DNA from 2 places in the Mesorhizobium sp. MC2-1-1 genome. Region 2 is predicted to be linked to the other one. Evidence: predicted binding sites of a transcription regulator. Region 2 holds the regulator's gene; the other holds the start of a gene.
What was found. The regulator LexA, encoded in region 2, represses DNA repair genes until DNA is damaged. The targets are predictions, from matches to a motif close to TGTTCNNNNTGTGTTCNG.
Positions count from the first base shown of each region.

Region 1 (5,695 bases), 220 kb from region 2:
GGTCAGCGCTTCGATGCGTCGCACGCCAGCCGCGACCGCGCTGTCCGATAGGATGCGCACCAGGCCGATATCTCCGGTCGACTTCACATGCGTGCCGCCGCAAAGCTCGACGGAATAGGGACGATTGGCCTTGGCGCCATGCAGGCCGGTGCCCATCGACACGACGCGCACCTCGTCGCCATATTTCTCGCCGAACAGCGCCATGGCGCCCTCGGCAATCGCGTCGTCGACCGACATCAGCCTCGTCGTCACCGGGCTGTTCTGCACGACGATCTCGTTGGCCATGCGCTCGACCTCGTCGAGCTCATCGGCCGAGATCGGCTTGTTGTGCGAAATGTCGAAGCGCAGGCGATCGGGCGCGACCAACGAGCCCTTCTGCGCGACATGAGTGCCTAGCACCTCGCGCAGCGCCTCGTGGATGAGATGCGTCGCGGAATGGTTGGCGCGCAGCTTCGAGCGGCGGCCGTGGTCGACCTTGAGCTCCACGGCGGCACCGGTCTTGACCGTGCCTTTAGCCACCTTGCCGATATGCACGAACAGGCCGTCGGCCTTCTTCTGCGTATCGGAAATCTCGATCGAGAAGCCGTCGCCTAAGATAACACCGGTGTCGCCCATCTGGCCGCCGGATTCGCCGTAGAACGGCGTCTGGTTGACGACCACGGCGACCGCATCGCCCTGGCCCGCGCTGTCGATGGTTTTGCCGTCCTTGACCAGCGCCTGGACGATGCCTTCCGCAGCTTCAGTCTCGTAGCCGAGGAACTCGGTCGCGCCGGTCTTTTCGCGCACCGAGAACCATACCGTCTCGGTCGCAGCCTCGCCCGAGCCCGCCCAATGCGCGCGCGCCTCGGCTTTCTGCCGCTCCATCGCGTCGGTGAAGCCGGCGATGTCGACCGAAATGCTGCGCTGGCGCAACGCGTCCTGCGTCAGGTCGAGCGGAAAGCCGTAGGTATCGTAGAGCTTGAAAGCCGTCTCTCCGTCGAGCATGTCGCCGGCGTGCAGCGTCTCGGTGGCGTCGGACAGCAGGCCGAGCCCGCGCACCAGCGTCTTGCGGAAGCGTGTTTCCTCTAGCTTCAGCGTCTCGGTGATCAGCGCCTCGCCGCGCACCAGTTCGGGATAGGCCTGACCCATTTCGCGCACCAGCGCAGGCACCAGCTGCCACATCAACGGCTCCTTGGCGCCGAGCAGCTGAGCATGGCGCATGGCGCGGCGCATGATGCGGCGCAGCACATAACCGCGCCCCTCGTTGGACGGCAGCACGCCATCCGCCACCAGGAAAGAGGACGAGCGCAGATGATCGGCGATCACGCGATACGATGCGACGTTCTCCTGGTTCGGCCCCTGCCCGAGCGCGGAGGATGCCGCATCGATCAGGTGCCTGAACAGGTCGGTTTCGAAGACACTCTCGACGCCCTGCAGGATGGAGGCCATGCGCTCCAGGCCCATGCCGGTGTCGATCGAAGGACGCGGCAGGTCGATGCGCTCTTCCTTCGTCACCTGCTCGTACTGCATGAACACCAGGTTCCAGAATTCCAGGAACCGGTCGCCGTCTTCCTCCGGGCTGCCGGGCGGGCCGCCCCAGATACGCTCGCCGCGATCGATGAAGATCTCCGAGCAAGGGCCGCACGGGCCGGTGTCGCCCATCGCCCAGAAATTGTCCGAGGTAGGAATCCGGATGATGCGGTCATCCGAGAAGCCGGCGATCTTCTTCCAGTAAGCCGCGGCCTCGTCGTCGGTGTGATAGACGGTGACGAGCAGCTTGTCCTTCTTCAGCCCGAAACCCTTGGTGATCAGGTTCCAGGCAAGCTCGATCGCGCGCTCCTTGAAATAGTCGCCGAACGAGAAATTGCCGAGCATCTCGAAGAAGGTGAGATGGCGCGCGGTGTAGCCGACATTGTCGAGGTCGTTGTGCTTGCCTCCGGCGCGCACGCTCTTCTGCGCAGTCGCGGCGCGCGAATAGGGACGCTTCTCCAATCCGGTGAAGACGTTCTTGAACTGCACCATGCCGGCATTGGTGAACATCAGCGTCGGATCGTTGCGCGGCACCAGCGGGCTGGAGGCGACGATCTCGTGGCCCTCCTTGCGGAAGTAGTCGAGGAATGTCGACCGGATGTCGTTGACGCCACTCATTGCATACTGCCTTTTTCGCAAGAACCACCGGCCCGGCCGGCGGCAAATGGGCTTTGGTATTACTGAAGATAGATGGGCCTTTTAGCGATAGCTCTTGAGCCTGTCCAGAAACACGCGGTTAGACCAATCAGCAAGCGAGCGGCAGCTCGACATTGTCCGCAAAACGCAAAACCGCCGGCGCGAAGGCCGGCGGTTCGGGTACGCAGTACTCAAGAACTCGATTACATAAGCATAAGCCGATAAACCAGGATTGTGACCAAACTCCGGCTAAGCCGACTGGTTGCGGGCAACGCGCCCTACATGGCGCCGGCTTCGTCCTCGAAACCGTCGTCGCCGCCTTCGGAGCCGCCATTCTCGAGGAATTTCTCGGCGATCAGCCCGGCATTCTGCCTGAGCGCCATTTCGATCTCGCGCGCCGTGTCGGGATTGTCGCGCAGGAACAGCTTGGCGTTCTCGCGACCCTGGCCCAGACGCTGCGAATTATAGGAGAACCAGGCGCCCGACTTCTCGACCACGCCGGCCTTGACGCCGAGATCGACGAGCTCGCCGGTCTTGGACACGCCCTCGCCATACATGATGTCGAACTCGACCACCTTGAAGGGCGGAGCCAGCTTGTTCTTGACCACCTTGACGCGGGTCTGGTTGCCGACCACCTCGTCGCGGTCCTTGACCGAGCCGATGCGGCGGATGTCGAGGCGCACCGAGGCGTAGAATTTCAGCGCGTTGCCGCCCGTGGTCGTCTCGGGCGAGCCGAACATGACGCCGATCTTCATGCGGATCTGGTTGATGAAGATGACCATGGTGTTGGATCGCGAGATCGAGGCGGTCAGCTTGCGCAGCGCCTGGCTCATCAGGCGTGCTTGAAGACCGGGCAGCGCGTCGCCCATCTCGCCTTCGATTTCGGCGCGCGGCGTCAATGCCGCGACCGAGTCGACCACCAGCACGTCGATGGCGCCCGAGCGCACCAGCGTGTCGCAGATTTCCAGCGCCTGCTCGCCTGTGTCGGGCTGCGAGATCAGGAGGTTTTCCAGGTCGACGCCGAGCTTGCGGGCATAGACCGGATCGAGCGCGTGCTCGGCATCGACGAAGGCGCAGATGCCGCCCTTCTTCTGGGCCTCCGCGACCGTATGCAGTGCCAGCGTCGTCTTGCCCGAGCTTTCCGGCCCGTAAATCTCGATGATGCGGCCGCGCGGCAGGCCGCCGACGCCAAGCGCGATGTCGAGACCGAGCGAGCCGGTCGGCACGGTTTCGATCTCGACCACCTTCTCGTTGGCGCCGAGCCGCATGATCGAGCCCTTGCCGAAAGCGCGCTCGATCTGCGACAGCGCCGCGTCCAGAGCCTTTGATTTGTCCACTGCCTTATCCTCTACAAGCCGCAAAGTATTCTGAGCCATGATACATCACCCCTTGGTCGTCAATGAAGGCCGGACAATCCGTGATCCCTACCATTTTGTACCTTTTTTGTTCTCATTTGGCAAGGGGCGATAGCTATTTGAAAAACAATCAATATCTTGATTTGTTCTATTTTTGTCTCACCAGGACTGGTGCAGACCGACACAACTGGTCCAGATAAGAATTCGATATCCGGCCGTGCCGAATCGCGACTGAGATTGCGAGGCGATGCCCAGGAACCTAGTGTGCGCAGCCGCACGATCAACGAAAGTCACCGATCCCAGATGCCGACATCCCCAAATATTCTCGCGCTGGGCGGCGCCCATATCGATCGGCGCGGCCAGGTTACCGGCACCTATGTGCCCGCGGCCTCCAACCCCGGCATCATGCGCGAGGATGTCGGCGGCGTCGTTTTCAACGCCCTGCGCTGCGTGGTCAAGCGTGGCGTCTCGGCATCGCTGATTTCGGTGCGCGGCGGCGACGCGGCGGCGGATACGGTCGCCTTGGCGATCGACAACGCCGGGATAACGGACCTTTCGGTGGTGTTCCTCGACCGCACGACGCCAAGCTACACGGCGCTGATCGACGCCGAGGGCGAGTTGATCGTCGGGCTGGCCGACATGGCGCTCTATGACCTCGCCTTCCCCAAGCAGATAAGGCGCTCCAAGGTGCGCGAGGCGATCGCCGCCGCCGACGCCATCCTGTGCGACGCCAACCTGCCGACGGCGGCGCTGGAGCGCCTGGTGGCACTCTCCGGCGGCCGGCCGGTCTTCGCCATCGCCGTCTCGCCGGCCAAGGTCGTTCGCCTGATGCCGCTGCTCGGCGATCTGTCGTTGCTGTTCATGAACCGACGCGAAGCGGCCGCGCTGGTCGGCGCCGAGCCATTGGGAGAAAGCATCGTCCACAGGCTCAGGCAGGCTGGCCTTGACGCCGGCGTCGTTACGGCCGGCAGCGCTTCGGTTCTGGCCTTCGACGACACCGGCATCTTCGAAGTCGATCCGCCCACGCCGCGAAAGGTTGCCGACGTGACCGGCGCCGGCGACGCCCTGACCGGCGCGACGGTCGCCGCCTTGTTGCGCGGCCTGCCGCTGCGCGCCGCGCTGCGCGAAGGTCTTGCCGCGGCAATGCTGGCGATCGAGAGCCCCGAGGCCGTGCCGTCCTTCACGAACGCCAACTTCACGCAAGCGCTCGCCCTTGTGCCGGAGGCGCGGGAGGTGGCATAGGGCCACCAACGGAGCAATTCCTTCGGATCGGAGACAGAAATGACGCCGGATACCGCCCGCCCCTTCGTCGACATCCATCCGCCCGTGGCGGACGCGCTTGCCGCCGGCCGGCCCGTGGTGGCGCTGGAAAGCACCATCATCACCCACGGCATGCCCTACCCCGACAACGGCGCCATGGCGGCCAAGGTCGAGCAGATCATCGCCAATGCCGGCGCCGTGCCGGCGACGATCGCCGTGGTCAATGGCCGTATCAAGATCGGCCTGTCCGACGGCGAGCGCGAATCCCTCGCCATGACCGGCGACGCCATGAAGCTGTCGCGCGCCGATATCGGCTTTGCAGTGGCGCAAGGGCGCACCGGCGGCACCACGGTTGCGGCCACGATGATCACCGCGCACATGGCCGGCATAAAAGTCTTCGCCACCGGCGGCATCGGCGGCGTCCACAAGGGCGCCGAGAAAAGCTTCGACATCTCGGCCGACCTCGACGAATTGGCGCGCACGCCGGTCATCGTCGTCTCGGCCGGCGCCAAGGCGATCCTGGACATCGCAAAGACGCTGGAAGTGCTGGAGACGCGCGGCGTGCCAGTCATCGGCCATCGCAGCGAGACCATGCCGGCCTTCTGGTCCAGGCAGTCGCCGTTCCGCGCGCCGCTGACGCTCCATTCAGCCGAAGAGATCGCGCATTTCCACCGCACGCGCCAGGCGCTTGGCCTGGGCGGCGGCATTCTGGTCGCCAACCCGGTACCACAGAGTGACGAGATCCCGACCGCCGAGATGGACGGCTACATCCAAGCCGCGCAGAAGGCCGCCGAGGCTCTCAACGTCACGGGCAAGGCGGTGACACCGTTCCTGCTTTCGAAGATCCTGGAACTGACCGGCGGCCGCAGCCTCAAGACCAACATCGCGCTGGTCGAGAACAATGCGCGGCTGGCCGCGGAAATTGCCAAGGCGCT
Region 1 is NZ_CP195205.1:1,995,008-2,000,702, forward strand. Features, by position in the region: gene alaS (alanine--tRNA ligase) at 1-2,127, opposite strand, end outside; gene recA (recombinase RecA) at 2,424-3,521, opposite strand; gene ACR64R_RS10095 (carbohydrate kinase family protein) at 3,804-4,742, shown strand; gene ACR64R_RS10100 (pseudouridine-5'-phosphate glycosidase) at 4,782-5,695, shown strand, end outside.
Region 1: the regulator LexA is predicted to act here: its motif matches at 3,579-3,596, upstream of recA (recombinase RecA).

Region 2 (5,695 bases):
CCGGTAGCCATGCGGGTGAATGAATGAAATCTGGCTGCCGCGTTTGGCGCCGTCGCGGGTACTTTCGAGAGTAAGATCGTAACCTCCGCATCTTGCCTCGACGAGTTCGATGAACAGATCGGCCAGCGCGGTGCTCTTCCTTCTCACCATCGCCAGGTCGACGCCGTTCCAGACGTCGAGCGCGCCCTTCAGCGTGCGCATCGACAGGACCGGCTGCGTGCCGCACAGGAACCGACGGATGCCGGTGTCCGGCGCATAGGCTTGCTCGAAGGCGAACGGCCGCGCGTGGCCCCACCACCCGCTGAGGGGCTGCTGCACATCGGCAAGATGCCGCTCGGCCGCATAGATGAACGCGGGTGAACCTGGCCCCCCGTTGAGATATTTATAGGTGCAGCCGACCGCGAAATCGGCGTTCGCCCTGTCAAGTTCAACCGGCATGGCCCCCGCGCTGTGACACAGATCCCATACGATCAGCGCACCGGCGTCATGCGCCTTGCGCGTGAGCGCCGCCATGTCGCGCAACTCGCCGGACTTGTAGTTGACGTGGTTGACCAGCACCACCGCGGTGCTTTCGTCGATCAGTTCCTCGATGGTTGGCGCGTGCACGCCGGCCAGGCGCAGGACGGTGTTCTTTCCGGTCGAGGCCACGCCTTCGGCCATATAGAGATCGGTCGGAAAACTGTCGCCCTCGGCAACGATCACGGTTCGGCCCGGCCGCATCGCCATCGCCGCATGCAGCACCTTGTAGATGTTGATCGACGTGGTGTCGCAGACCACGGTCTGGCCAGGCGCCGCGCCGATCAGCCGCCCGAGCTGGTCGCCCAGTTCGACCGGCATGTCGAACCATCCATCCTTGTTCCAGGCACGAATGAGGTCATGCGCCCACTCCTCGTTAGCTGCTTTGCGCAGTTCCTCGAATGCGGCGTGTGGAGCGGCTCCCAACGAATTCCCGTCGAGATAGATCACCCCTTCCGGCAGGACGAATTGATCGCGCAAGGCACGCAGCGGATCTGCTGCGTCCATAGCCTCGATCTCGGCGAGATCAGGAATTCCCCCCATTATGCTACCGCCTACATTTCGGAATGCCCGCCGCTCACGGCTGGCCAAGAGCGGTTGTCTCACCACCGTCGGCGTCCGGGCAAGAACCTTTCGTCCTGTGTTAGCTGGTCCATGGAGGGCGAGAACCGTGAACCGGCAAATCGCCGACGTTGGCATTTTGGGTTCGTTTCGTTCACGGTGCGGCATGCGCAATCGATGTATGCGCGATCGCACCCGGCACTTCCGTGATGCCGCCACCCGCTGTTCCCATTTAAGCAAGGCTGCAAATTCGAGCGGAATCAATGCCACTGCGCTACAGGTAGCGGCCAAGGCCCCTCGGATGCAACATTGTTTCGGCGGTCCTAACAAATTCACTAAACTTTAAACGGTTGCGGAACACAACTGGAACAGATAGTGTTTGTTCTGGGTTTGTTTTTCTGATTCTGGTTTCAGAACCCGTGGGGGCCGCCGATGCTGACGCGCAAACAACATGAACTCCTGATGTTCATCCATGAACGCCTGAAGGAGAGCGGGATTCCTCCATCCTTCGACGAGATGAAGGAGGCGCTCGACCTCGCCTCGAAGTCCGGCATCCACCGTCTGATCACGGCGCTGGAAGAGCGCGGTTTCATTCGCCGGCTGCCGAACCGGGCGCGCGCATTGGAGGTCTTGCGGCTTCCCGACTCGATCGCGCCTGGCTTGAATGCCGCTAAGAAGTTTTCGCCTAGCGTCATCCAGGGGGGCCAGGGCAATCTCGGTCGACAGGTCAAGCCGGCGACGCCGTCGCGCACGCCGACGCCCAGCAATGACGATGAATCCACTTCGGCCGTTTCCATCCCGGTTATGGGCCGCATCGCCGCCGGTGTGCCGATCGACGCCATCCAGCACCAGACGCATTCGATCACTGTGCCCCCGGACATGATCACCGGCGGCGAGCATTATGCGCTGGAGGTCAAGGGCGACTCGATGATCGAGGCCGGCATCTTCGACGGCGACACCGTTATCATCCGCAACGCCAACACGGCAAGCCCGGGCGAGATCGTGGTGGCGCTGGTCGACGACGAGGAAGCGACGCTCAAGCGCTTCCGCCGCAAGGGCGCCTCGATCGCGCTCGAGGCGGCCAACCCGGCCTATGAGACCCGGATATTCGGACCGGATCGGGTAAAGGTTCAGGGCAAGCTGGTCGGGCTGATCCGGCGTTACTGAGTGGGCGCCGGTTTGATGTTCGCTTTTTCCTGTCGCTTGTACGGAGGCAGCCCCCTCGCCTCGCGCGCGTATTTCCGCTGCTCGTGCCATGGCCGATACGGTTCTTGGACCGCGTAGCTGATGGCCGGCCGCGCGGTTGCCGATTGCGGATCGAAGAAGATGGCGGCGCTGCCGCCGCGCGCCAGTTGCCGTTTGGTGACGACGAGCACGCGCGGATCGCGGCATGGGTTGTAGGCCGTGGCGTCGTTGATGACGATGAGGTCCGCGAACCCGCAGGCCGACCGGGCGTTGTCTCGGGTCTCGGCGAGCGCCACGATCGCGCCGGAAGGATACCGGCCGATGCAGAGATCGCCGATACAGTAGAAGGGCGAGCCCGCCGGCAGGTCGACGGGGTCGGCGATGTCGAGCGCCCCGTTGGCGAATGTCTCCGGCGGCACGATTTGCTCGGCTTTCAGCGCCCGTTTCCAATTGTCGGTGGTGAACTCATTGGAGCGTTCGCGGTTGATGGCAAGCTCTCCGCCGCCGATCGGCATTGCCACCAGATGGGCATCCTCTGAAATGAGCACATCAGGCGTTCGGACATGCGGGATGGCCAGCAGCGCGGCGAGCGCGAACGGAACGGCGGCTAGCCTCAGCCAGGTGGTGGCCATGGTTGCGATGACGAGCGCGATGGTTGCTAGCAGCACGGACTGGATCGAGATAAGCCCGACGGCATCGACCGGCGAGCGCTCGGAAATCCATGCCGAGATGGCTATCATCGCGGTGAGCCCCTTGCCCATCACATAGAGAAAAGGACCGTCAAAGCCGAAGGGCATGGCCAGTGCGCTAAGCACGGCGAACGGCATGACGATCAGAGAGACGATCGGCATGACCGCCAGATTGGCCAGCAAGCTGAGCGGCGACACACGCTGGAAGTGCCAGATTGCGAACAGCAATGTCGCGCTGCCCGCGACAAGCGAGGTAATCGCGGCTCCACCCACTCCAACCGCCAGTTTTCGAGAGACGAAGCCGACAAACGAGCGCCTTGCCGGCGGCGTGGTCGTTTTGCCGGCGCGGTAGTCGGCAAAGCCGGCATAGGCGCCGACGAGCGCAGCAGTGGCGGCGAAAGACATCTGGAAGCTCGGGCCGACCACTTCATGCGGCGAGACGAGGATGACGGCGATGGCCGAGATCGCCAGGTTTCGCATCGTCAGCGCCGCGCGGTCGAAGAGCACGGCGACAAGCATGACCGCCAGCATGATGAAGCTTCGCTCGGCCGCCACCACGATACCGGAGATCACGAGGTAGCAGGCGATCGAGAGCAGCGCGATTGCAGCGGCATATTTCTTCACCGGCCGGCGCGACGAGAAATCGGGAAACAGCGCGAAGGCACCTCGCAACAGCACCATGATCGTGCCGGCGACCAGCGCCATGTGGAGACCGGAGATCGAGATGATGTGATAGATGCCGGTCCGCCGCATCGACTCGTTGATCGCCTCCGGAATCCCGGCGCGCACGCCGACTATCAGCGCCGCCGCGATCTCGCCTTCGGACCCGCCGATGGCGCTCCTTATGTGATCGGCTATGCCTTCGCGCGCGTTTTCTATGGCCGATGCAACGCGCGCGCCGAAGGGTGCCTCCGTCGATGCGGCCGGCGTCGGCGCAATCAGCTTTGGATCGCCCAGGAAAAAGCCGCTTGCGCCAATGCCGCTAAAATAGCTGTCGAAGGAATAGTCATAGCTTTCGGGCCGAACCGGGCCTGTTGGCGGCAGCAGCTTCACATAGCCGGTCAGTATCGACCCTGCCGTCATGTCGGGCGGAATCCTGCGCGCCGAGAGCCTGACGCGATCCGGTGCGTAGCGCAGCTTCGGATGCTCCGTGGAAATCAGATCGATGGTCAGCCGGACACGGCCGTTGGCCAATGTCTCGGCGACGATGAGGCGGCCGGTCAGCCGCGTCTGGATTTCTGACCCCAGCATCGGGGTTGCCATTCGCCAGGTTTCCACCTTGGCGGCCAGAAAGCCCAGGGCGCAGAAAAGCGCTGCCATGAAGGTCAGGTGCGTTCTCTGCCAGGAGCGCGAGACCGTCGCGCATACGGCCATCAGAGCCACCGCCGCCATCGGCCTGTAGAGGTCCGGCTCAGTGCTCAGCGAAAAGTAATAGATCACGCCGGCGGCAAGGAAGACCGGCACCAGCAGGAAGGCAACGCCACGATCGAGCTCGGTCGCGGCGGCGTCGACGATGCTTTGGCGCATCGCGGAGAACGACGCCCGGCCAAGTTGTCTGCGGAGTCCTCCGAGTGCCTCGGCCGAAGGCGAAACTGGCCGCCACGCACCGTCGCCGGACGACGGAAGCTCCGCCGGCGGATGGGGTTCCGGAACCGGCAACGGCGCCGCTTCGGCCGATATGGCGCGAGCGAACATCAGGCGCTCGCTGACGCCTGCTGTCGTTTCCCCGCCCTCTTCCGCGCCCCGGCCACGTCCAGCCATCGGGTCTGCCCCTTGCGCCCCAGACGCCCTATGCTACATGAACGCCGGTCGCGTGGAAGTCAGCGCGAAACATGCATTTCTTCAGTGCTTCTTCGAGAGTTCCATGTCCGACAAGGTCGTCACCCGTTTTGCCCCCTCGCCCACAGGCTACCTGCATATCGGCGGGGCCCGCACCGCGCTGTTCAATTGGCTCTACGCCAGGCACACAGGCGGCCAAATGCTGCTGCGCATCGAAGACACCGACCGCGAACGCTCCACGGAGGCGGCCACGGCGGCCATTCTCGACGGACTGACCTGGCTCGGCCTCTCCTGGGACGGCGAGGCCGTTTCGCAGTTCCAGCGCGCGCCGCGCCATCGGGAGGTGGCTGAGGAGCTCGTGCGAATGGGCAAGGCCTATTACGCCTATGAGACGCCGGCAGAGCTCGAGGCGATGCGCGAGGCGGCTCGCGCCAAGGGCCTGCCGCCTCGCTACAACGGCCAGTGGCGCGACCGCGATGCGTCCGAGGCGCCTGCAGGCGTCAAGGGCGCCATCCGCATCAAGGCGCCGACCGAGGGCGTGACGGTCGTGCATGATCGCGTGCAGGGCGAGGTTCGCTTCCCGAACAAGGATCTCGACGACTTTATCATCCTTCGTTCCGACGGCGTCCCGACCTACATGCATGCCGTCGTCGTCGACGACCATGACATGGGCGTCACCCATATCATCCGCGGCGACGATCACCTGACCAACGCCGCGCGCCAGACGGTGATCTACAATGCCATGGGCTGGTCGGTGCCGTCGATGTCGCACATCCCGCTGATCCACGGCGCCGACGGCGCCAAGCTGTCGAAGCGGCACGGCGCGCTGGGCGTCGAGGCCTATCGCGCCATGGGTTATCTGCCGGAAGCTCTGCTCAACTATCTGGCCAGGCTCGGCTGGAGCCATGGCGACGACGAGGTGATGTCGATCAAGGACATGATCGCCTGGTTCGACATCGGCGACG
Region 2 is NZ_CP195205.1:1,772,443-1,778,137, forward strand. Features, by position in the region: gene kynU (kynureninase) at 1-1,059, opposite strand, end outside; gene lexA (transcriptional repressor LexA) at 1,510-2,244, shown strand; gene ACR64R_RS08980 (ComEC/Rec2 family competence protein) at 2,238-4,478, opposite strand; gene gltX (glutamate--tRNA ligase) at 4,816-5,695, shown strand, end outside.